One region of the Sorangium sp. So ce1335 genome, then DNA from elsewhere that is predicted to be linked to it. Evidence: riboswitches for the same ligand, from Rfam matches in the RefSeq annotation. Region 1 holds a riboswitch; the other holds the start of a gene.

Region 1 (11,886 bases):
CCAGGGGCCGCTCCATTCGAGCTCCGCGCCGACGGCGATGTCGTTGAGCACGTTCGACCCCGGCCCGGCGCCGATGCGCTTGACCGCGATCTCGACGGCGCGCTGCTCGGCGTCGCTCGAGATCAGCGAGTAGGCGCGCTTCGCGAGCTTGCCGCCGGGCAGGGTGACCCCTGTGTTGATGATCACGTACTGCCCGCCGGCGAAGCCGAGCTCCGCGCCGTCGACGCGCTCGATGCGGAGCAGCCGGGCGCCCTGCCCGAGCGGCTCCGCGTGGGCGATCCTGATCTTCGCGCTTCCCTGGGCCACCGGTAGCCTCCGTTTCCTCGGCCTGCGCCGCCAGCTGCGCCGGCTGCGCCTACTCTGCCTGCTCCGCCGACTCTGCCGACTCTGCCGACTCTGATTGCTCCGCCGGGTAGATCTCGTGAACGAAGTCGTGCATCTCCTCGAGCTCGCGGTACAGCCGGGCGAGCCCGTCGACCTGGGCGCGCAGGTCGAGCTCGACCTGCTTCGTGAGGATGAGGAGCGAGCGCATGTAGGGCAGCTTCGCGTCCCCCGGCGGCGTCTTCGCGACCTTCTCCTGGAGCTCGGCGAGCGACCCCTCGAACAGGCGCGAGAGGTTCCTCAGGTCCCCGGCGCGCAGCATCGCCGAGACCGGCCCCGGCTCCGCGGCCGCGGGGCCGAGCTCCGCGAGCTCGTGCGCGCGCTCGCCGGGGTCGTCGATGCCGAGGACGTTCATGAGCCCAAGGCGGAGCGCGGCGATCTCGTGACAGGCCATATCGGTTCTCCTGGGAGGCCTCCTACCAGCTAGGGAGGAGGGCGGGAAGGAGCAGGAGGGGAGGGTCGACGTGCGCGCCGTCCATGCTAGGTGGGCCGCCCGCGCCGCGCTCCTTCAGGGCGCGGCGCCCGCGCGCCCCATGCAGAAGATCACCTTCCTGGATCGCCTCCACTACCGCTTCGATCTCACCATGGCGAAGGGCGCGCCCGCGCTCATCGCCTGGCTGTTCGCGCTCTCGACGGCGATGGTCGTCGTGTTCGCGGCGATCGTCGTGGCCCTCGGGCTCGCCCCGGCCGAGGAGGACGGCGCCCCTGTGTCGTTTCCCTCGGCCCTCTGGATCACGCTGATGCGCGCGCTCGACGCCGGCACCGTCGCCGGCGACACAGGCAGCCGCGGTTACCTCGCCGTGATGTTCGCCGTCACGCTCGGCGGCATCTTCATGGTCAGCATCCTCATCGGCATCATCACGAGCGGCATCGAGGACCGCGTGGGCGAGCTCCGCAAGGGCCGCTCGCTCGTGTGCGAGGAGGGGCACACGGTCATCCTCGGCTGGTCGCCGCAGATCTTCTCGATGATCCAGGAGCTCGCGATCGCGAACGAGAGCCGCCCGCGCGCGGCGATCGCCGTGCTCGCCGACAAGGACAAGGTCGAGATGGAGGACGAGATCCGCGCGCGCGTCGGCTCGACCGGCAGGACGCGCGTCGTCTGCCGCACCGGAGACCCGACCGATCCCGCGGACATCGCCATCGTGAACCCGGACGCCGCGCGGTCGATCATCATCCTCTCACCCGAGGAGGGGAACCCCGACTCCCGGGTGATCAAGTCGATCCTGGCGCTCACCAACAAGGCGGGTCGCAAGAAGGGCCGTTACCCGATCGTCACGCAGATCCGCGACCAGCGGAACCTCGACGCCGCGCGGCTCGTGGCGCGCGACGAGGCGGCGCTCATCCCCACGGAGGACGTGCTCACGCGCATCACGGTGCAGACCTGCCGCAGCGAGGGCCTCAGCGTCGTCTACAGCGAGCTGCTCGACTTCGAGGGCCACGAGATCTACACGCGCGAGGAGCCCGCGCTCGCGGGCAGGACGTTCGGCGAGGCCCTCTTCGCGTACGACGGCTGCGCCGTCATCGGCCTGCGCCTTCGCTCCGGCGAGGTGCGGCTCAACCCACCCATGAACGCGCGGATCGAGCCCGGCGATGCGGTCATCCTCATCGCCGAGGACGACAGCGCGATCGGCGCGCCATCGAAGCGCGCGCCGTCCATCGACGAGCGGGCGATCCGCGACGGCAAGCCCGCCGCGCCGAGGCCCGAGCGCACGCTCCTCCTCGGCTGGAATCGCCGCGCCGTCGCGTTCATCAACGAGCTCGATCACTACGTCGCGGAGGGCTCCGAGGTCACCGTCGTCGCCGACGTCCCCGACGCCCCGGCGCAGCTCGAGGCCGAGCGCGGTGAGCTCAGGAACCTCACCGTCACGTTCCAGCCGGGCGACACGACCGACCGGCGCACGCTCGACAGGGTCGTGGGGGCCCACGATCACGTGGTGACGCTGAGCTACTCCGACGCGCTCGAGCCGCAGGAGGCCGACGCGCGCACCCTCGTCACGCTGCTCCACCTGCGCGACATCGAGGCGAAGCGCGGCCAGCGCTTCAGCATCGTGAGCGAGATGCTCGACGTCAGGAACCGCGAGCTCGCCGAGGTCGCGCACGCGGACGACTTCATCGTGAGCGACAAGCTCGTCAGCCTGATGCTCGCGCAGATCTCCGAGAACCGGGATCTCGCCGCCGTCTTCACCGATCTGTTCGATCCGGAGGGGTCCGAGCTCTACCTGAAGCCCGCCGGCGACTACGTCCGCCTCGCCCGTCCGGTGACCTTCGCCACCATCGTCGAGGCGGCGCGGCGCCGCGGCGAGGTCGCCGTCGGCGTCCGCCTCGCGTCGCAGGCCGACGACGCCTCGCAGGCCTACGGCGTGAAGGTGAACCCGAGGAAGCGCGCGAAGCTGACGCTCGCCAGGGGCGACAGGATCATCGTCCTGGCCGAGCAGTAGCGAGGCGGGCTCAGCGCGCGTCGGTGCGCTCGAGGAGCACGCCCGAGGCGGCGATGGAGATCGCGGCGAGCGGGATCGCGATCGCCAGCGCGACAGGGCCGAGCCAGGTCGAGGTGGCGTCGCGCCAGAGCAGCGACGCGAGCACGATCGCCTCCCTGAGCCCCTCGTGCGGCTCGAACGCGTCGGGCCGGTAAATGAACGCCGCCGTGGGCAAGAGCGGCGCGATCCACGCGGCCGACGCGACGAGGAGCGCGAGGAAGCCGTCTCGCATCCGCACCAGGAGCGGCAGGAGCGCCGAGAGCAGCGCGATCGCGAGCGCGACGAGGAAGAGGCCGGCGCCGAGCGCGCCCGCTGCGCTGATCATGTCGACCGCCTCGATGTACGGCGCGACGGCGAGCGCGGTGCAGGCCGCGACGACGACGCCCGCCCCGGCCCCGGCGAGCAGCGAGGGCGCCGTGCGCGCGGCGACGAGGACGCGGGCGCGGACCGGCTTGGCGAGCAGGAGCTCGAGCCGATGCTCCTCTCGCGCCGTGACCGTCGCGTCGACGAGGCCCGCGAGGGCGACGAAGTACGCGACGAAATAGACGGCGAGGAGATCGTTGATGAGGAGCACGGAGGCCATCCCCTCGATCGCGAAGGCCTGCTCCATGAAGCGGATGACCTGCTCCGGCAGGCGCACGATCAGCGCGTGGCTGCCGAGCACGACGAGCGCGCCGGCGACCGCCGCGGCGAGCGAGGCGCGGCGCGGGGCGCGGCGCGCCTCGAGCGCGAAGTAGCCGCGGAGCGAGCCCGCGGCGGGGGCGGTCGCCCGGGTCATGCTTCCATCCTCCGGACGCCCGCGGCGCCCACCGCGAGGGTGAGGGCGGTGAGGGCGGTGAGGGCGAGCATCGGGGGGCCGAGCACGGCGGGGCCGAGGTGGTCGAGGCTCCCGAGGCCGAGCGCGCCGAGGGTGATCGGGTTCGCGAGGGTGAGGCTCCGCCAGGCGGGCTGGTAGAAGCCGATCAGCGAGAGGCCCACGAGGCCCCCGAGCGTGCCGAACCCGATGAGCGCCGAGGCGGCCCGGTGCCTCACCCACGCGGCGATCGCGGCGCAGAGCGCGGTCGCGAAGAGCGCCGCGAAGGCGTGGAGCGACATCGCGCCGAGGAAGGGGCCGGGGCGGAAGCCGGGGACGCGCGCCGTGAAGTAGGCGGCGCCGGCGAGCTGGGTCGCGGCGTGCAGGGTCACCATCACCGCGCACGCGCTCAGCGCGCGGAGCACGAAGTAGCGGGGGATCGAGACCGGCTTGCTGGCGAGGAGCGGCAGCACGCCGGTGTCGCGCTCGCGGAGCACGACGCCGCTGGCGAGCACCACGGGCAGGAACGCGATCGCCTTGTTCATCGTCAGGTCGATCCACACGTACATGAAGACCTGGAACGGCGCGGCGTCGCCGAACCAGGCGGCGATCGCGGCGCGCACGTGATCGGGCGGCCGCGCGAGCACGACGGGGATCGCGACGAGGGCGTAGGCGAGCATCGCGACGCAGAGCCAGGTCTTCCGCTCGCGCAGCGTCGTGAGGTAGTCGAGCCAGAGGAGCCGGATCACGCGGCCTCCCTGCGCACGAGCGCGAGGTAGAGATCGTCCATGGTGCGCGCGCTGTGCGCGTCCTTGAGGCGCTCGACCTCGTCGCAGGCGACGAGGCGCGAGCGGTGCATCACGGCGACGCGCCGGCAGAGGGCCTCGACGTCGGAGAGGATGTGCGACGAGAACCCGATGGTGACGCCGCGCTCGCGCGCGAGCGCCCGGAGCACCTCGAGGAGCTCGTGGCGGCCGAGGGGGTCGAGGCCCGAGGTCGGCTCGTCGAGCAGGAGCACCGCGGGCTCGTTGATCAGGGCCTGGGCGATGCCGACCTTCTGGGCCATGCCGGTGGAGAAGCCGCGCAGGGGGCGGTCTGCCTCGCGCTCCAGCCCGAAGCGGCGCAGGAGGGCGTCGGCGCGCGCGGCCGCGACGTCGCGGGGCAGCGCGAACATCGCGGCGATGTAGCCGAGAAAGCCGCGCGCCGTCATGTCGGGGGGCAGCGAGTACGACGCGGGCAGGTAACCTGCGTTCCGCCGGACCTCGAGCGTCTCGTGGACGACGTCGCGCCCGAGCACGCGCGCGGTGCCCGCGGTGGGCCGGGTCAGTCCGAGGAGCATGCGCAGCGTCGTCGTCTTGCCGGCGCCGTTGTGCCCCATGAAGCCGAAGATCTCGCCGGCCGCGACGGTGAAGCTCACGCCGTCGACGGCCGTGACCTTCCCGAAGCGCTTGCCGAGCGCGTTCACCTCGATCGCCTGGTTCATCGCTTGCTCCTCGCGCGCGACGCGGTCGCGCGCTGCTCCGTGGGAATCGTCGTCGTGGAGGTCGTCTCCGCGGGGCTCGCCGCGGGGCGCGCGGCCAGGCCGGCGCGGAAGATGTCGGCGATCGCGTCGAGCGTGCGCTCGCCCGAGAACGCGCCGAACGACGTGGCCAGCCCGAGGTGCTGGGGCGCGAAGCGCAGCACGCCGAGGACGAAGGGGATCGCGTCGCGGTCGACGTCGGGCCGGATCTCGCCGCGCGCGATGCCCTCGTCGACCCACCCGTAGATCTGGGCGAGCTGCGCCTCCGCGGCGGCGGCGCTCGCGGCGTCGTCCTGCAGGCGGAGCGCGCGGAGATCGGGGTCCTCGCGGAGGAGCTTGCCGAAGAGCGGTTCGGCGGCCTGCTGGCGGTAGGCGAAGCGGAGCGTCGCGACGAGGCGTTCGAGCGGGGAGTCGAAGCCCATCACCTCGGCGGCGAAGCGGGCGCGGATCGCGGCGAAGGACTGCTCGACCACCTCGCGCAGGAGCGACTCCTTGTCGGCGAACTCCAGGTAGAGCGCGCCCTTCGCGCAGCCGGCCTCGGCGGCGACGGCGTCGAGGTTCACGCCCTTGAAGCCGCGCTCGGCGAACTGGCGCCTGGCGGCCTCGAGGATCCTGGTGCGCCGCGCAGGATCGCGGGGCTTTTCGGGGCGGCGAACGGGCACAGAACTAATATGACTAATTCAGACATATCAGTCAAATCGGGCGGCCAGCCGCCGGCGCGGACAGGGACCACGAGCGCCGGGGGGGCGCGCGGGCCTCGGGGGGGAGGCCCCGCGCGTCGGCGTTCGGTGCTCGAGGGCGGCGCCGGGCGCCGCGCCTCATTGCATGATGTCGTCCACGAGCCGCGCCACCAGCCGGTCGCCGAGCAGGTGCTCTTCCACGAGGTCCTTCGCGTCCTCCTCGCGGACGCCCCGGTACCAGACCCCGTCCGGATAGACCGCCACGGTGGGCCCCTCGCCGCAGCGCCCCATGCACGACGTCCTGGTCACGCGGATCTGCTGCTGCTGCCCGGCCTGCTTCAGGCGCCGCCGCAGCGCCTCGAGCAGCGCCAGGCTGCCGCGGTCCACGCAGTCGGCGTTGCCGCAGACGAGCACGTGCTTGCGCAGCGAGCGGTGCGCGTGCGGGTGGTTCGACGCCTGCGTGTGCGTCAGCGTGTGGCGCACGCTGTAGAGCATCGCCTTCAGCCCGCCGACCTCCCGCGCGAGCCCCGGCATGGCGGTGCGGTACATGCACGTGTCGCAGGGCAAGGGCGCCTCGCCCGCGAGCGCCTGGCGCGCGCGCTCGTCGATCAGCCCCGACAGCGCGCTCGACCGGCCGAGGTGCGGCGCGAGCGACGCGCGGATCCACGGGTACGCCGCCGAGAAGCGGTCGACCTGCTCGGCGAGCTTCGTCATGAGCCGCCCGGCGAAGAGGAAGTAGGGCACGACGACGACCCGCTCGGGCCGCTGGCGCGCGACGCGCTCCAGCGTCTCCTCGACCGAAGGCCGGGTGACGCCGATGAACGTCGGCTCGACGAGCAGCAGCCCCCGGCCCTCGCCGATGAGGCGCGCCATCTTGCAGAAATCGCCGTTCGCGTCCGGGTCGCTCGACCCGCGCCCCACGACGACGAGCGCCGTCCGGGCGCGCGCGGCCGGATCCTCCGGCAGCACGGACGCCGCCCGCTCGAACGCGATCTCCGCGAGCGCCGGGTGCACGCCGAGGGGGCGCGCCGCGGAGAAGCGCACGCCCGGGAAGGCGGCCCGCGCCTGCTCGAGCGCGAGCGGGATGTCGTTCTTCACGTGCCCCGCCGCGAACAGGAAGAGCGGCACGACCGCGACCCGCGACACCTGCGCCGCGAGCGTGGCGAGCGCGTCGGCGAGGTGCGGCGTCGCGAGCTCGATGTAGCCGTGCTGCACGACGAGCCCGGGCCGCGCCGCGCGGTGCTCGGCCACGAGCGCCTCGAACTCGGCGTTTGACGCGGCGTCGCGGCTGCCGTGGCCGATCAGCAGGAGCCCTTCGTCATGCATGCGAGCGCCTCCTCCAGGGTGAGCGGAAGGTCCGCGGGGTCGGGCGGCCCGGCCGCGGGGCCGGGCGGCTCGGCCGCGGGGCCGGGCGGCCCGGCCGCGGGGCCGGGCGGCTCGGCCGAGGTCATCCGGGTCCAGAGCTCCGCGACCCACGGCCGCCTGAGCCGCGCCCGCGCGAGCAGCTCCCCGCGCGCGAAGACCTCCCGCGGCGGCCCGTCCGCGAGGACCTGCCCGTCGCCGAGCAGGACGGCGCGCGTGGCGAACAGCGGCACGAGGTCGACCGCGTGCGTCGCGGTGACGAGCGTGGTCCCCTGCTGCTCCGAGAGCGCGCGCAGCGTCCGGCACAGCGAGAGCTCGCCCTCCGGGTCGAGCCCCGCGGTCGGCTCGTCGAGCAGGAGCACGCGCGGCCGCATCGCGAGCATCCCGGCGATGCACGCGCGCTTGCGCTCGCCGAAGCTGAGCGCCTCGATCGCGCGGCCCTCGAGGTGCGCGATCTGCACGGCGGCGAGCGCCGCCTCTGCGCGGCGCCGCGCCTCGGCGGCGGGCAGCCCGAGGTTCCTCGGGCCGAACAGGACATCGTCGAGGAGCGTCGCGCCGAGGAGCTGGTCGTCCGGGTCCTGCAGCACGAGCGCGGCGCCCGCCGCGACGGCGTCCGACGGCGACGCCACGCGGCGGCCGGCGATCTCGACGCCGCCGCCGGGCGCGGGGAGGAGCCCGACGAGCGCGCGGAGCAGCGCGGTCTTCCCGGCGCCGTTGCCGCCGAGCACCGCCACGGACTCGCCCTCGGCGACGTCGAGGCGCACGTCGCGGAGGACGGCCTCGGCGCCGCGGTAGCCGATCGCCGGCGCGCGCAGCGCGATCGCCGGCGCGCGCATCGCGTTCGCGCTCACCCCGCGCCCCCGGCGGCCACGCAGAGGGTCAGCCCGAGGGCGGCGGCGGCCGTGAAGGCGAGGTTCGCGGCGGGGGCGCTCGCCCGTCGGTCGGCGACGGGGAGCTTCCCCTTGTAGCCGCGGAGCTGCATGGCGACGGCGGCGTGCTCGGAGCGCTCCAGCGTCCGGAGCGCCACGACGCCGGCGATCGCGCCGGCCGAGCGCGCGGCGGCGGCGGGCCGCGAGAACCCGCCGCGGAGGGCGGCGGCGCTGAAGGCGCTGTCGGCGGCGCGCTGCAGCACGCCGGCGAAGCGCCGCGCGAGCGCGAGCAGCTCGACGAGCGCCGCGGGCGCGCCGAGGCCGGCGAGGGCGGCCTCGATCTCGGCGGGGGCGGCGGCGCGGGAGAGCCACCGGAGCACCGCGGCCGCCGCGAGGACGCGCGCGCCGAGGGCGGCGGCGCGGCGGGCGCCCTCGCGGGTGAGCGCGTCGAGCGGGAACGGCGCGCCGGCGAGGAGCGGCTCGCCCGGGGTGAGCGCGAGCGCGAGCGCCGCCGCGAGGCCGCCGATCCAGGCGGCGGGCGCGAAGGCGCGGAGGGTGTCGCCCGCGGTCATGCCCTGGAGCCGGAGGGCGCCGCACGCGAGCAGGAGCAGCGCGGCCGGCGTCCAGGGCGAGCGCGCGCCCGCGGCGACGCAGCACGCCGCCACGGCGGCGCCGAGGCGGAGCCGCGGGTCCACGTCGCGGAGCCGCGCGCGGGTGCGCGCGGGCAGGTCACTTTGCACGGAGCCCTTCGCCGCCGGGCTTGCCCGCGGGCTGATCGGCGCGCTCCACGAAGAGCACGCGCGAGAGGTAGCCGAGGGCGAAGCCGGCGAGGAGCCCGGCCCAGAGGAACGCGAAGAGCAGGAGGTCGCCTTCGAGGCCGAAGACCGGCCCCGTGTCGTGGCGCCCGGCGTCCTCGGCGATGCGGCGGACCACGGCCTCGTCGACGCCGTCCCAGGACGCGCCGCCGCACCCGGCGAGCCACAGCGCGGCGGTCGGCAGCGCGGCGCCCCGGAGCGCGGCGGCCGACAGCGCGGCGAGCCGGAGCGCGGCGAGCCGGAGCGCGGCGGCCGGCAGCGCGGCGGCCGGCAGCGCGGCCGACCGGCGCAGCCTCGGCCGCCGGCTCACGACGCCCCCGCGGGCAGCGGGACGACCCGGAGCCGGTCCAGGATGTCGGGCCGCCGGGCGCGCAGGAAGACGAGGGCTCCGGCGGTCATGGCGCCCTCGAGCAGCCCGAGCGGGAGCTGGGTGGGGACGAAGGCGAGCGCGACGGCCGTGAACATCGAGCCCACCGACCCCTCGCCGGCGAGGCCGAGGGCGAGCTCGAGCGCCGTCGTCGCGTAGGTCGCCCAGTCCGAGAGTACGCCGGCGAGGAACCCCGCGACCCAGAGGCTCGCGCCGCAGCGCCGCGCGAGCCGGAAGGCGAGGTACCCGGTGAACGCGCCCGCGATGCCCATGGACGCGACGTCGGCGCCGAGCGTCGTGAGCCCGCCGTGGGCGAGGAAGAGGGCCTGGATGAGGAGCGCCACGACGGTGACGAGGACGGTCATCCAGGGCCCGATGAGCACCGCGGCGAGCCCGGTGCCGCACGGGTGGGAGCACGTCCCTGCGGTCGGCACCGGCACGGGCATGCACGAGATCGCGAAGACGGCGGCGGCGACGAGGCCGACGAACGGCTTGTAGAAGGCGTCCTGCTGGGTGCGCTTCCGGAGCAGGTGGAGGGCGACGGCGACGAACGGCAGGGCGAGCGCGTTCCATGCAGCGCACCACCCGAGCGGCAGGACGCCCTCTGCGAGGTGCATCGCGGCCGCGGGCCTCGCCGCGAGCGACGCGGCAAGGAACACGGCAAAGAGGAACAAGGGGCGGCCGGGGAGACCTGTTTCGGCGTTCCGGGTGAAGTCCGCACCCGAACGCCACGAAGACGTGCGCAAACTGCACCTCGTGGGACTCGGGTAGGTCTCCCGGCTCATGGGTTCAGGGGGCCTTTCGAGCTCCCGGCGCTGCGTCCACCTTCCCAGGCCTCTTCACGAGGCCCAGTGGTCTCCGGATGCAGCTCCCCATTCACGGTGGCGGGACCGCGCCGGTTTCGCACCGGCTTCCCTGTTATGCCCGCGAGGGCACCCGAGGAAATGGATTGTCAGATGGCTGCTCGGTAGGCCCGTCTCGTGCCCGGCGTCAAGGAGGTCGCGGCGCGCCCCCGCTGCGGCGCATGGCCGACGCGGCGCCGGGCGGATGGGGCGCGTGGTCGACGCGGCGCGCCCCCGCTGCGGCGCGTGGCCGACGCGGCGCGCCCCCGCTGCGGCGCGTGGCCGACGCGGCGCGCCCCCGCTGCGGCGCATGGCCGACGCGGCGCACGGTGACTCCGCGCTCGCTGGCACCCCGAACGCGCCCTCTCCCGCCGTCCCGCGTGCCCTGCGCCGTCCGGGCCCCTCATCCGACGGGCCGGCCGCTCGCCCTCGTCCGTGCCCTGTCGCTGCCGCGTCGCCGCGAGCGGGCGATCCGCCGCTGCCGTCGTCCGCCGCGCGCTCGTTGTTCCGCCCGCTGAGCGAACAGGCGGCGTCATGGCCCGGGCTCCTCCTTATCAATCGAATCGTGGCACAGGCCGCGAAATTGACCGAGACGAACACACCGGGGGCAATCGGTCAGTTTCTATCCCTCCTGCTTCCGCGGTAAACACACTTTACAATCGCCGTGCCTGGACGCTCCTGCCCGGTGTCCTTTCTGGAGCGCGCCGTCCCGTGTTTCGCGTCGTTCGGCCTCGGTCGGTACGTTTCTCGTTGGAGCGCGCTCTGTTCGTCCTGGCTCTTTACTTACATAAGCCGGCGTCCGGCCCCTGCCATCCTGCGTCGTTGTGACGTCCGGAGGACGCGGATTGACGTGGCCGGCGGGCTTTGGCGTTGTCTTTTCTCGGAACCCGGCGAGCTCGTCCCATCGAGCGCTGTCGGTTGTGGATGGGTATGCCCGGCCCGGACGCGCATTCCGGGAAATCGGGCGAATGCGCGTCGCGCGGTCGCCTGGCTGTCATCGCGGCGTGCTCGATTCGCGCATCGGCGCGCACGCCTTGCACTTTGTTATCGACAGCGGGCGCCCGGGTGCCACACTCTTCTCACCGCATGCGCGCCGGCGCAGCCCCCCCCAGCCCGGAGCGCATGCGGTCTTTCTTGCGCACCGCGGCGGACATCCGGTGTTCCTCCGCGGTCCCCCTGCCGCGCTCATGTTGGCCCCCCCTCCGGCATGATGCGCGGTCTTTTTTTCTGGTGAGCTGTTGGTTGCCGTCGGTTGTCCTCGGTTGCCGTCAGTTGCCCTCGATTGCCGTCAGGTTACTTCCCGGTGAATGCGGCCTGCGATTTCGACAGGAACGCTTTCATTCCCGTCTTTTGATCTTCGCTGCCGAAGAGCGCGGCGAACGCCTGGGCTTCCAGCTCGTTGGCGGCGGCGAGGTCGAGGCTCTCGCCGCGCAGGAGGACGCGCTTGGCGGCCGCGACGGCGAGCGGCCCGCGCGAGGCGATCTTGAGGGCGGCCTCGCGGGCGCGCGGGAGGAGCTCGGCGGCCGGGAAGACGGCGTTGACGAGCCCGATGGCGAGCGCCTGTTCAGCGGTGATCATGTCTCCTGAATAGACGAGCTCCCGGGCGCGGCCGATGCCGACCCGGCGCAGCAATCGCTGGGTCCCGCCGAACCCGGGGATGACGCCCAGGTTCACCTCGGGCTGTCCGAGCCTGGCGCCCTCGGCCGCGTAGATGAAATCGCAGGCGAGGGCGAGCTCGCACCCGCCGCCCAGCGCGAACCCGTTCACGGCGGCGATCACGG
Region 2 (11,886 bases), 900 kb from region 1:
GGACATCATGTGCCCGGAGAACGAGGTGGTGGTGGGCTTCAGCGGCTGGTCCGGCAGCTACCTGGATCTCCTCTTCATCGCTTGCGCGCCGCTCGTCGTGACGGGACCTCCCGGCGATCTCCGCGTCGAGCTCGGACCCGTCACGTGGCCGGACGGCGTCGGCGGCGACGGCGGCAGCGAGTTTCCGGACACCTTCTGCGGCGCCGACCAGATCGCGAACCGCTTTCAGGCCGTCGTCGCGGGCGGACCCGTCGCCGCCTTCGGCCTGGGCTGCGCCACGCCCTCGCTCACGTATTGACCCACCGGCTCGCGGCGCTCGCCCGCCCCGCCCCCGTCCGCGGGCTCCCGGCGGCGCACCCGCCCGCGGCGCGCTCGCCGGCAGCGTGCACGCCTGCAGCTGGCAGGCCAGCGTGCGTGCACGCCTGCAGCGGGCAGGCCTGCGTGCACGCCTGCAGCGGGCACGCTGGCCGGCCGCCTCAGGCGACGCCCTCGAACCCTGGCAGCGGATCGTAGTCCTGGTCGGGGTCGTCCTCCTCGCCGGGCTCGGCGCAGGCCGGCTCGTCCCCGCCCTCGGCGCCGTCGTCGAGCAGCCCGTCGAACGGCCCGGGGAGCGGCGCCTCCTCGTCCGCCTCGAGCAGCGCGTCCATCCCGTCCACCTCGCCGGTCTCGAGGTAGCGCTCCCAGGCCGCGGGGTGGTCGCGTGCGCAGAGCGCCGCGAGCGCGGCGATGCCGAGCCGCACGATGGGCTTCCCGTCGGTGCTGCTGCGGGGCCGCGCCCGCAGCTCGCGCGGGGCGTACACCGTGAGCTCGAGGGGCGCCACGTCGGCCACATGGTAGTGGACGTACTCGCGGATCTCGCCGCCCTTCTGGATCGTCACGCGCTCCCGGTCGAAGATCCAGCCGAGCGCGCGGACGTGCCGCTCCAGCGCCTCCTCGTCGGCCGGGAACACGTGCAGATCGACGTCGCTGCCGCGGCGGATGTGGCCGGTGGAGACCGAGCCGATGAGCCGCGGCGAGAACGGCGCGAGCGCGCGCATCGCCTCCAGCGCCACGATGCGCAGCGCGAACAGCCGGCGCGTCCGCCCGCTCCCCTCGGCGCGCTCGACGAGGAGGAGCAGCGCCTCGCGGATCTCCCCGTTGGACGGCAGATCCGCGGGCCGGCAGCGCGCCCGACGCCCCTCCACCTGGCCGAGGATCCGCTTCGCGGCCATCCGCTTGGCGGTGAAGTACTGGTCCACGCCCTCCTCGACCATGAGGCGCGCGGCCTCCACGGCGATGCGGGCGCGCAGCCCGCCGAAGCGCTCGGCGCTCATCGCGCCACCCGCGCCGCGCGCGTCACCGCGTGCGCCTGCGCCGCCGCCGCGCCGCGCGCAGTCGCCGCCGCGGCGGCGAGCGCCGGCTCCAGGGCCTGCCGCAGCCGCAGCATCGCGCCCCCGACAAGGCGGCCGCCGCGCGGCGCCCCGAACAGGCGCTTCTGCACCACCTGCTGCGCCACCCCGAGGCGGCGCGCGATCTCGCCCTGCGAGAGCCCGTCGAAGAAGTAGGCCTCGACGACCTCGCGCTGCTTCGCGGTCAGCGCGGTCTCGACCGCGGCCCGCACCGCCTCGCAGAGCCGCGCCCGGCCCGGCGGCTCGCCCTCGCCGCCCCAGAGCCGGCGCTCGTCGCCCCAGCGGTCGACGTCGTCGCAGAGGACCTCCCGGCGGGTCGCGCGGCTACGCGAGCGGCTCCTTTCGCAGATCATGGAAGGGGGCGGGCTCGCCGCCTACCGAGAGCAGGGTCCAGTCCGCGCCGTCGAGCAGGACCTCCACGGCGGCCTCCGGGCGCAGCACGGTCGCCCCGGGCGAGCGGCCGCCGAGGTCCCAGCGCCGGAGCCGCGCGAGGTCGGTGAGGGCCCGCGTGCGCCGGAGGCGGCGCTTCGTCGCGGCGGGCGCCCTCAGCAGGTGGAGGTGGTGCCGCACGAGCCAGACCACCCGCGGACAGACGAGCTCCGCGAGCGCGTCGGCCCCCTCCTCGGCGTGGTCGGCCGAGGCGAACGCCTTGCCGACGTCGTGGAGCAGCGCCGCGGCCCAGAGCCCGCGGTCCGCTGTCTCGCGGCGGGCCAGGTCGAAGACCTGGAGCGAGTGGAAGAGCGCGTCGCCCTCGGGGTGCCAGCGCGGATCCTGCGGCACGCGATCGAGCGCGAGGAGGAGATCGAGGAGTTCCTTGTGCATCACGGAGAGGGCGGTTGGGCCGCCCGCGGGCTGCGGGCGCGCGGTGCCCCTCACCCTGGGGCGCGGCCACACCCACCGGCAGGCCGCGTCACCCGGGAAAGCGGAAGACTAGCGCAGGGATCGCCCGTGCGCCTGGATCGCGGGCGCCTGGCGCCTGGATCGCGGGCGCCTGCGCCGTGGCCGCTCGAGCGCCTGCGTCGCGGGCGCGTGAGGGGTTGGAGATACGTTACGCTCGCCCCATGAACAGCTCGCCTCCTTCGCCCTCTCCTGTTGCATCCAGCCGGCGGTCCTCACGGCGCGACGGGCGGCGTCCCCTCGGCGAGGCGCTCGCGCGCGCGGCGTCCATCCTCGGCCTGTGCGCGCTGCCGATGTGCGACTCCCTCGACAACATCGACGTGGAGGTCGGCGGCACGGCGGTCGTCCCGGCGGGGACGATCATCGACGACCTCCTCGGCGTGCTCGACTTCGACGCTTTTCAGAACATCGATCTCTCGGCGGAGTTCGAGAACCAGGGTGTCACAAAGGACGACGTCGATTCGGTGCACCTCGTCGCGTTCACGCTGCGCGTCGAGAGCCCCGAGGGCGGGAGCTTCGACTTCCTGAGCTCCGCGTCGTTCTTCGTCGAGGCGGAGGGGCAGCCGCGGGTGCTCATCGCGAAGCTCGACGAGGTGCCGCGCGGCGCGCGCGAGCTGTCGATGGAGGTGATCGAGGGCGTGGATCTCAAACCCTACGTCGTGGCGCCGAGCATGACGATCACGAGCGAGGCCGGCGTGAGCGGCCGCCCCGACGAGGCGACGACCGTGGCCGCGGACGTGCTGCTCGACGTCGACGTCGCCGTCCCCGGCTGCTAGCGCGCCGCCTCGGTGCCGCGCGCATCGCTGGATTGTTGTCGTCCGCCGCGGTCCAGCGCACGAAAGGTCGCGCCACTGGACCACGGTAATCCTCGACAGCATCATCGTCCCTGCCAGCGGGAACCGTCGTGGAACGAACGCGGGATCGAGCGCGGTCGATTGCGGTAACGACACGAGGAATGACCGCGGAAGCAGCGCGAAAGGATTGCAAAAATGGCTGATTCGGCGTTCGCGCCGTTCGCTCCGAACGGCGGTCGGCGGCCGGCCCTTCCCTTGACAGGGGCCCGTCGCCGCTGTCTGCTTGCCGGTGCTGTCTTGATTTCGCATCGCCACGGGGGGCTCGGCATGCATCTCGGATCCACCATCGCGGATCGCTTCGTGATCGAGCGGCTCGCCGGGCGCGGAGGCATGGGCGAGGTCTATCGCGGCCTGGACCGGAGCACGGGGCAGCCCGTCGCGATCAAGGTCCTGCACGAGCACTGGGACGCGAGCCTCGCGCGGTTCGGCCGCGAGGCGCTGATCCTCGATCGGCTGGACCACCCGCGCATCGCGCGCCATGTGGCCGAGGGGGTCCTCCCTTCGGGCGAGCCCTACCTGGTCATGGAGTGGCTCGACGGTGAGGACCTCGCGTCGAGGCTCGCTGGAGGCCGGATGCGCGCGGAGGACAGCGTGGCGCTCGCCCTGTCCGTCGCCGAGGCGCTCGGCGCGCTGCACGAGCGCGGCATCGTCCACCGCGGCCTCAAGCCGAGCAACGTCTTCCTCGTCGGGGGGCGCGTCGATCGCATCAAGATCCTCGATCTCGGCGTCGTCCACGTCGAGGCATCGACGCGGCGCACGGCCGCGAGGACGCGGCTCGGGACGTCCGGGTACATGGCGCCCGAGCAGGCGCTGGGCGCGAAGGAGCTGGACGCGCGCGCCGACGTGTTCGCGCTCGGCTGCGTGCTCTTCGCGTGCCTGACGGGCGGGCCCCCGTTCGCGGCCGCCACCACGGCGGCCACGCTGACGAAGGTCCTGTTCGAGGCGCCCCCGCGCCTCCGCGACAGGGTGCCCGGCGCGCCGCCCGCGCTCGACGCGCTGCTCTCGCGCATGCTCTCGAAGTACCCGGGCGAGCGGCCGCGGGACGGGCACGCCGCCGCCGCCATGCTGCGGGCCATCGACGAGGAGCGCACCCCGGTCGTCGCGAGCCAAGGCGCCTCCTGACAGGGCCGCTCAGGGGCGGGGCGGCGCCTGCGGGCTCGCCGCGGCCGCGCCCTTCGGCGCCAGCGCTCCGATCTCGAAGCTCTTCGTGCCTGACGTCGGGCCGCTCGTGCTCGCCGCGCTCCTCGACCTCGACGGCGGCGTGGGCCTTACCCTCGCCAGGCTCCTTGCAGCCAGGGACATTGCCTTCCGGTGTCACGCAGAATGTCTCGCGCCGGCTCTCCGGATCTGACTCCTGAGAAACTCGGATCGACATGCACAATGACCGAGCTCGCATCAAAAGAGCAGATCTCGTGCAGTTCGCTCTGGCCATCTCACCACCAGCATGGGTATAGATGTCTGGCGGGAACGACTCGTAGTGGACGGGCTATCGCAGGTAATTCGCCGGGCGGTCCGCCATGAAGACGCACCCCCCTCGGGCCGACCGTCCCATTCGGCCCGAGGGCTCTTTTGCCGGCGCACCGGGATGACTCGACGGGGCCTCTCTCTTCTTATCTCCTTTCGCCGTGGCGGTGTTTCTTCCTCTCCTTTTGTCTCCTGGCATCCTTGGCAGTTCACCGCAGGTCGTCCGGATCGCCGCGTCCCTCGATGTCTTCTTGTCCTGGCCCGGCCCGCCGCTCATTCCCCCGCCGTCACGAGCTCGACCACATCGGCCAGGCTCGTCCCCGTGGCGTCGGCGGTCACGCCGAGCTCCTCGGCCGGCAGGCCAAGGCGGTTGACCCAGAACGTCGGGTAGCCGAACCACCGGGCGCCCGCGGCGTCCCAGCCGGCGAACGGCACGAACAGGATCTCCTCGCGCTCCAGACGGAACGCGTCGAGCGCCAGCCGGTATGCGCGGGGATCCGGCTTGTACGTCCTCGCCCGGTCGGTGCTGAGCACGTGCTCGAACAGGCCTCCCAGGCCGGCCGTCTCGATCGCGGTGTCGAGCATCCGCGGCGTGAAGTTGGACAGGAACGCGAGCCGGACGCCCGCTTCCTTGAGCGACCTCAGCGCCGGCGCGGCGTCCGGCCACGCCCGGAGATCGAGGTAGGCCCCGAGGAGCCGAGCCCGCTTCTCCTCGCCGAGGTTGATCTTCAATAGCCTCTCGGCGAACACCAGCGCATCCCCGGTCACCTGCCAGAAATCCGCGTACTCCCCCGAGGCGATCCGGAGCCACGTGTACTCGAACTGGCGGGTGCGCCAGGCCTCGCTGAGCAGGGCGCCCATGCCCGGGGAGAGCTGCTCGGCCAGCGCGGCGACCGGCCGGGGGTCGAGGACAGGAAAGGCGTCAAAGGCGACGGCCCTGATCTTCGAGCGCGCCGGCGGCGGCCGCGCCGACCCGCGCTCGGCGGCGCACGAGGCGGTCATGGCGAGCGGGGCGGAGCTCAGGAAGCCGGTTGCGGTGATCCCGGAGAGAAGGTCGAGAAACTCACGGCGACGCGAAAGCATGGTGACCTCGATCGGGTGATCCGGTGTGACGCCCTCGAAGGACGCGAGAGCGGGGGAGCGCGCCGAGCATGCATGCCCCGCCGTTGTCGCGGGATCCGCCATCGCCGTATACTCGCCATGCATCCTCGCATGACGCGGCGCGCTCTCCGGCAGCGGCGCCCCGCGCGCCGGAGCCATGCTCGACTGGGACGACCTGCGCTATTTCCTCGCCGTCGCGCGGCACGGCAACCTCTCCGCCGCCGCGCGCGCGCTGAAGGTCACGCAGCCGACCGTGGGGCGCCGCATCGACGCGTTCGAGCGGCGCCTCGGGGCAAAGCTCTTTCTGCGCTCGCCGTCCGGATTCGCGCTCTCGGCCGCGGGCGAGAGCATGCTCGGGCACGCCGTGCGCATGGAGCAGGACGCCCTCGCCGCCGAGCTCGCCGCCTCCGGACGCGACGCGGGCCTGAGAGGCCACCTGCGCGTCACCGCGTCCGAGTGGCTCGCCGTCCGCGTCCTCGGGCCGCTGCTCGTCCCGTTCGTCGCGCGCCACCCCGCCATCTCCGTCGACCTCATCGCGGACGCGCGCTGGCTGAGCCTCCCGCGGCGGGAGGCGGACATCGCCCTCCGCCCCGCGGCGTTCGAGCACAACGAGGTGTTCCAGCGCGAGATCGCGCGGATCGGGTTCGGCCTCTACGCGTCGGAGACCTACCTCGCCGAGCGCGGCACGCCGGACTTCGAGGCGCAGTGCGAGGGCCACGCGCTCGTCACGATGAGCGACGATCCGCCGGCCGTCGCCGACCTGCCGTGGCTCCGCGCCGTCGCCGGAAAGGCCCGCGTCGCCGCCCGCACCAACGGCCGCGAGGCCCAGGCGACGATGGGCGCCGCCGGCGTCGGGCTCGTCTGTCTGCCGCGCTACCTGGGCGACGCGACGCCGGGCCTGCGCCTCCTCTCGCCGCCCTCGCCGCCGCCCGAGCGCGCGCTGTGGCTCGGGGTGCACCGGGATGCGCGCGCCGTGCCGCGCGTGAAGGCGCTCATCGCGTTCGTCGTCGACGCGCTCGCCCCGCTGCGGCGCGCCCTGCGGCCCGAGCCGCCCCCGGGGCCCGTCAGGTGACGAGCGCCCGGGCTACGGGACGCCGCTGATCTGACACGCCCGGTGGTCCTGGAAGGGCTCCGTGCAGACCTCCTTGAACGGCGTGTCGCACGCGGACTCGCTGGAGCTCAGGCACTCGAACAGCGGATCGATCCACCGCGCGATCTGCGCGCAGGACGACATCGACGAGATCTGGATGCCGACGCTCAAGCAGTCGAAGTACGGCGCCGTCAGCGCGTTGCAGGGGCGCGGCACGGTGAGCAGGGCCGCGCAGGCGTCGCGGCAGCCGTTCGCCGGGCACGCGCGGTCGAACAGCGCGCAGAAGGCGCCGCACGAGGCCATCTGCGCCTCGACCGGATCCACGCCGCCGGCGCTCGACGACTGCGGGCCCGCGCCCGCGGTCGTCGGCCCCGCGCCCGTCGTCGGCTGCTGTGGGCCCGCGCCCGCCGTCGCGCCGGCGCCCCCGGACCCCTCGTCGCCCCCGGAGGGCCCGTCGACGACGACGTTCCCGCCACACGCGCCCGCCCCCGCGAGCGCGAGCGCGAGCGCGACGATCGATGCGAGGCCCGCCGCAAGCAGCGTCGTTCTCATGCCCGGCGATACTACACCGGAGCGGGTGGGGCAGGGGAGCCGGCCGCGGCGCGCGGCCGGCCGATCACTCGACGGCCTGCGCCTGCTCGATCGCGTCCTCGCGGCGCTCGCGGCGGTTGCACGCGAGCACCTTCTTGCGGACGCGCACCGCGTCGGGCGTGACCTCGACGAGCTCGTCGCCGTCGATCCACTCCATCGCCGTCTCGATCGTGAGCAGCCGCGGGCTGGCCAGGAGGACGTTCTCGTCCTTGCCGTGGTTGCGCACGTTCGACAGCTTCTTCTCCTTGATCACGTTGACGTCGGTGTCGTTCGGCCGGTTGTGCTCGCCGATGATCATCCCCTCGTAGACCTCGACGCCGGGGACGATGAAGAACATGCCGCGGGGCTGGAGGTGGTGCAGCGCGTACGGGGTCGCCACGCCGGCGCGGTCGGCGACGATGGCCCCGGTCGGGCGGCGCATCATCGGGCCGCCCCAGGGCGCCCAGCCGTCGAACATCGTGTTGAGCAGGCCCGTGCCGCGCGTCGCCGTCAGGAACTCGCCGCGGAAGCCGATGAGCCCGCGCGAGGGCACCCGGAACTCGAGGCGCGCGCGCCCGAAGCCGGGGTTCGTCATCTTCACCATGCGGCCGCGGCGGGTGCTGAGCCGCTCGGTCACGATGCCCACGTAGGTGTCCGGCACGTCGATGACGACGAGCTCGATCGGCTCCATCACCTCGCCGTTGATCTCGCGCGTCACCACCTCGGGGTTCGATAGCTGCATCTCGTACCCCTCGCGCCGCATCGTCTCGACGAGGATCGCGAGCTGGAGCTCGCCGCGGCCGAGCACGACGAACGTGTCCGGCACTTCGGTCGGCTCCACCCGGATGGCGAGGTTCTTCATCGCCTCGCGCTCGAGCCGCTCCTTCAGGTGGCGGCTCGTGAGGTACTTCGACTGCTTGCTCTTGCCCGCGAACGTCGACGTGTTCACGCCGATCTTCATCTTGATCGTCGGCTCCTCGACGACGATCCGCGGCAGCGCCTCGGGCTGCCCCAGGTCGGCGATGGTGTCGCCGATCGTGACCGAATCGAGCCCCGCGATCGCGATCACCTCGCCCACGCTGGCGCTCTCGACCGGGACCCGCTTCAGCCCCTCGTAGGCGTAGAGCATCTTCACGTAGCCGCGCGACTGCCCGCCCTCGGCGAGGAGCGCGACGTCGGTGCCGGACCGGGCCGTGCCTCGGACCACGCGGCCGACGGCGAGCCGGCCCACGTAGTCGTCGTGCGTCGTGTTGCAGACGATGACCTGGAGGGGCCCGTCGGGGTCGCCCGACGGGCCGGGGACGCGCTCGAGGATGGTCTCGAAGAGCGGCTCTAAGTCGGTGGCCTCGTGCTCGAGCTCGCGCTTCGCCTGGCCGAGCTTCGCGACGGCGTAGAGCGTCGCGAAGTCCTGCTGCGGATCGCTCGCCTCGAGGTCGCAGAAGAGGTCGAACACCTCGGAGAGCACCTCGTGGGCGCGCGCGTCGCTGCGGTCGATCTTGTTGATGACCACGATGACCGGGAAGCCGCGCTGGAGGCACTTCGAGAGCACGAAGCGCGTCTGCGGCAGCGGGCCCTCGGCGGCGTCGACGAGGAGCAGCGCCCCGTCGGCCATCATCAGCGTGCGCTCGACCTCGCCGCCGAAGTCGGAGTGGCCGGGCGTGTCGACGATGTTGATCTTGACCCCGCGGTACCGGATGCTGGTGTTCTTCGCGAGGATGGTGATGCCGCGCTCCCGCTCGAGGTCGTTCGAGTCCATGACCCGCTCGGCCACGACCTCGTTCTCTCGGAAGGCGCCCGACTGGCGGAGCATGTGATCGACGAGCGTCGTCTTCCCGTGGTCGACGTGGGCGACGATGGCGATGTTGCGGAGATCATTACGGGGCATATACGGCGGCGGCCGTGTAGCACGCGACCCACGGAGGAGCGAGCCCATCCTCGCCAGAGCCCGAACGTCCGGCCGGCGTGGTGAACGCGGCGCGCGGCGCGAAGGCGAATCACGCCAGGCGCCAGGTTGCGCGGTGAGCGGGCGGAGTGAGCGGGAGCATTGACAGCCGGAGCGGCGCCGACCTAGGTTGCGCGGCGTGCTGGTGCCCGGGTCCTTGCCCGGGCTGAATAGGGAACCCGGTGAAAATCCGGGGCTGCCCCGCAGCGGTAAGCGAGAACGACCTCCACGACGAGCACTGGCCCGACGAGGGCTGGGAAGCGGTGGACAGTAGGGAGTCGGCCCCGGCCGAGACGCTCGCGAGCCCGAAGACCTGCCAGCGCCCGGCGGTGGGGAGACATCCGGCGTCGGCTTGACCTGGGAGCCTCGAGGGAGGCGGTAGGTCCGAGCCGCCGCAGCCGTTCGCGCGCGTCCCGGAGTCCGACCCGCCCCCCGCGCGGCCTCCCGATCGCCCGCGGGGGCGAGAGGTCGGTCCGGCGCAGCGCGCGACGGATGCGCCTCTCTCCTCGCGGTGCCCTGCGCGAGCGGCCCGACGCCGCCCTGCGCGATGCAAGCGAAGGAGGACGCGCATGCGGCGCGCGACGATCACGAGGCGAAACGGACATCGGCTTTCACGCGACGGGCTCGCGGCACTCTCCATCTCGCTCGCCATCGCGCCGCTCGCGCGCGCCGAGCTCGCGCGGGCCGAGGGCGAGGCCCCCGAGGCGCCCGCGGGCGCGTCGACCGAGGGCAGCGCTGGGGCGTCGACCGAGGGCAGCGCTGGGGCGTCGACCGAGGGCAGCGCGGGGGCGCCCGCCGGCGCCGACGCCCCGCTCGAGGTCACCGTGCAGGCGGAGAAGCCGGGGAGCGAGGCCGCCTCGCGCGTGTCCGTCGGGCACCGCGAGCTCGAGCTACGGCCGAGGCTCCGGGCGGGCGACATCGTCGAGGCGGTCCCCGGGCTCTTCGCCGTGCAGCACGCCGGCGGCGGCAAGGCGAACCAGTACTTCCTCCGCGGGTTCGACGCGGACCACGGGACCGACGTCGCCTTCTCCGTCGACGGTGTCCCGGTCAACATGGTCAGCCACGGGCACGGGCACGGGTTCACCGACCTCTACTTCGTGATCCCGGAGCTCGTGACCGGGCTCGACGGCACCAAGGGCCCTTACTACGCGAGCCTGGGCGATTTCGGCACCGCGGGCGCCGTCGACCTCCGCTTCGCCGAGAAGCTCGACGAGAGCCTCGCGCAGCTCAGCCTGGGGCAGTACGGGATCCAGCGCGGGCTCGTGATCGCCTCGCCGGAGCTCGGCGACGCCTGGCGCGCGGTGGCCGCCGCGGAGGTCTACCGGAACGACGGGCCCTTCCTGAACCCGGAGCGCCTCGAGCGCTTCAACGTGTTCCTGAGGGCGACGCACGACATCGGCGCCGCAGGGAAGATCCAGATGACGTGGATGTCCTATGGATCGACCTGGTACGGCTCCGGCCAGATCCCCGCGCGCGCCGTGTGCGGCGAAGGCGAGCCGGGCCAACCGAGCCCGCCGCCGCCCGCGCCGGGACAGCCGCCGTGCATCGATCACTTCGGCGCGGTCGACCCGACCGAGGGCGGGGCGACGGAGCGGCACATGGCCTCGCTCGCGTACTCGACGGCGTGGCGGGACGCCGACCTGAGCGCGATGGCGTACCTCGTCCGCTACCGCTTCACGCTGTACTCGAACTTCACCTTCTTCAGCGAGGACCCCGTCCACGGCGACCAGATCGAGCAGAACGACGACCGCGTCGTCGGCGGCGCCGATTTCCGGCTGCGCCGGCGCTTCGAGCACCGCGGGGTGAAGCTCACGACGTCGCTCGGCGCGCAGATCCGCGCCGACGCGATCGACAAGTCGCTCCACCACGACGTGGCGCGCGAGCGCATCGAGGAGCGGGGCAGGGCGCACGTGGACGAGGGCCAGATCGGCGTGTACGTCGAGGAGGACGCCCGGCTCCGTCGCTGGCTCCGCTTCGTGGCGGGGCTGCGCGGGCAGTGGATCGACGTCAACGTGGAGGACCGGCGCGAGGACCTCGGCGCGACAGGGAGCCGGTCGAGCGGCTTCCGGGGGCAGATGCAGCTCTTCCCGAAGCTCACGGCGATCGTGTCGCCGGTCGAGGGCCTCGATCTGTTCGCGCACTACGGGCGGGGCTTCCACTCGAACGACGCCCAGGGCGCGGTGCTGGGGCAGGGCGGGGCGACGCTCATCACCCCCGCGACGGGCTACGAGGTCGGCGCGAGGGCCACGCCGCTCCGCGGGCTGACGCTGAGCGCGGCGGGGTTCCTCCTCGATCTCGACTCCGAGCTGGTCTGGAGCGGCGACGCGGGCGCGACCGAGCCGTCGGGGCAGACGCGGCGCTACGGCCTCGAGGTCGGCGCGCGCTACCGGCTCGGGAGCTGGCTCTTCGCCGACGTCGACGCGACGTTCACCCGCGCGCGGTTCCGCGCGAACGCGGGCAACGGCAGCGCGGTGGCCCTCGCGCCGACCCGCACGCTGACCGCGGGCGTCGGCGTCCGCCCGACGGTCGGCGCGTTCACGCCGTTCGCCGCGCTCCGGGTCAAGGCGATCGGCGCGCGGC

What was found. Region 1 has a riboswitch for cobalamin ahead of WMF24_RS01765 (energy-coupling factor ABC transporter permease). Riboswitches for the same ligand answer to the same signal wherever they lie in the genome.
Region 2: another riboswitch for cobalamin. It lies ahead of WMF24_RS05045 (TonB-dependent receptor); the one in region 1 lies ahead of WMF24_RS01765 (energy-coupling factor ABC transporter permease).

The regions. Positions count from the first base shown of each region.
Region 1 covers NZ_CP150363.1:490,973-502,858, forward strand. Annotated here, with positions in the region: gene WMF24_RS01710 (FAD-dependent oxidoreductase) at 1-306, opposite strand, end outside; gene WMF24_RS01715 (DUF3209 family protein) at 356-775, opposite strand; gene WMF24_RS01720 (CASTOR/POLLUX-related putative ion channel) at 915-2,819, shown strand; gene WMF24_RS01725 (hypothetical protein) at 2,830-3,636, opposite strand; gene WMF24_RS01730 (hypothetical protein) at 3,633-4,400, opposite strand; gene WMF24_RS01735 (ABC transporter ATP-binding protein) at 4,397-5,134, opposite strand; gene WMF24_RS01740 (TetR family transcriptional regulator) at 5,131-5,832, opposite strand; gene WMF24_RS01745 (CbiX/SirB N-terminal domain-containing protein) at 5,989-7,176, opposite strand; gene WMF24_RS01750 (energy-coupling factor ABC transporter ATP-binding protein) at 7,152-8,063, opposite strand; gene WMF24_RS01755 (CbiQ family ECF transporter T component) at 8,060-8,821, opposite strand; gene WMF24_RS01760 (hypothetical protein) at 8,811-9,206, opposite strand; gene WMF24_RS01765 (energy-coupling factor ABC transporter permease) at 9,203-9,880, opposite strand; cobalamin riboswitch at 10,013-10,218, opposite strand; gene WMF24_RS01770 (enoyl-CoA hydratase/isomerase family protein) at 11,399-11,886, opposite strand, start outside.
Region 2 covers NZ_CP150363.1:1,394,262-1,406,147, forward strand. Annotated here, with positions in the region: gene WMF24_RS04995 (hypothetical protein) at 1-298, shown strand, start outside; gene WMF24_RS05000 (nucleotide-binding enzyme) at 477-1,313, opposite strand; gene WMF24_RS05005 (sigma factor-like helix-turn-helix DNA-binding protein) at 1,310-1,741, opposite strand; gene WMF24_RS05010 (HD domain-containing protein) at 1,713-2,210, opposite strand; gene WMF24_RS05015 (hypothetical protein) at 2,450-3,061, shown strand; gene WMF24_RS05020 (serine/threonine-protein kinase) at 3,407-4,261, shown strand; gene WMF24_RS05025 (haloacid dehalogenase type II) at 4,877-5,686, opposite strand; gene WMF24_RS05030 (LysR family transcriptional regulator) at 5,862-6,776, shown strand; gene WMF24_RS05035 (hypothetical protein) at 6,789-7,346, opposite strand; gene typA (translational GTPase TypA) at 7,411-9,297, opposite strand; cobalamin riboswitch at 9,433-9,641, shown strand; gene WMF24_RS05045 (TonB-dependent receptor) at 9,876-11,886, shown strand, end outside.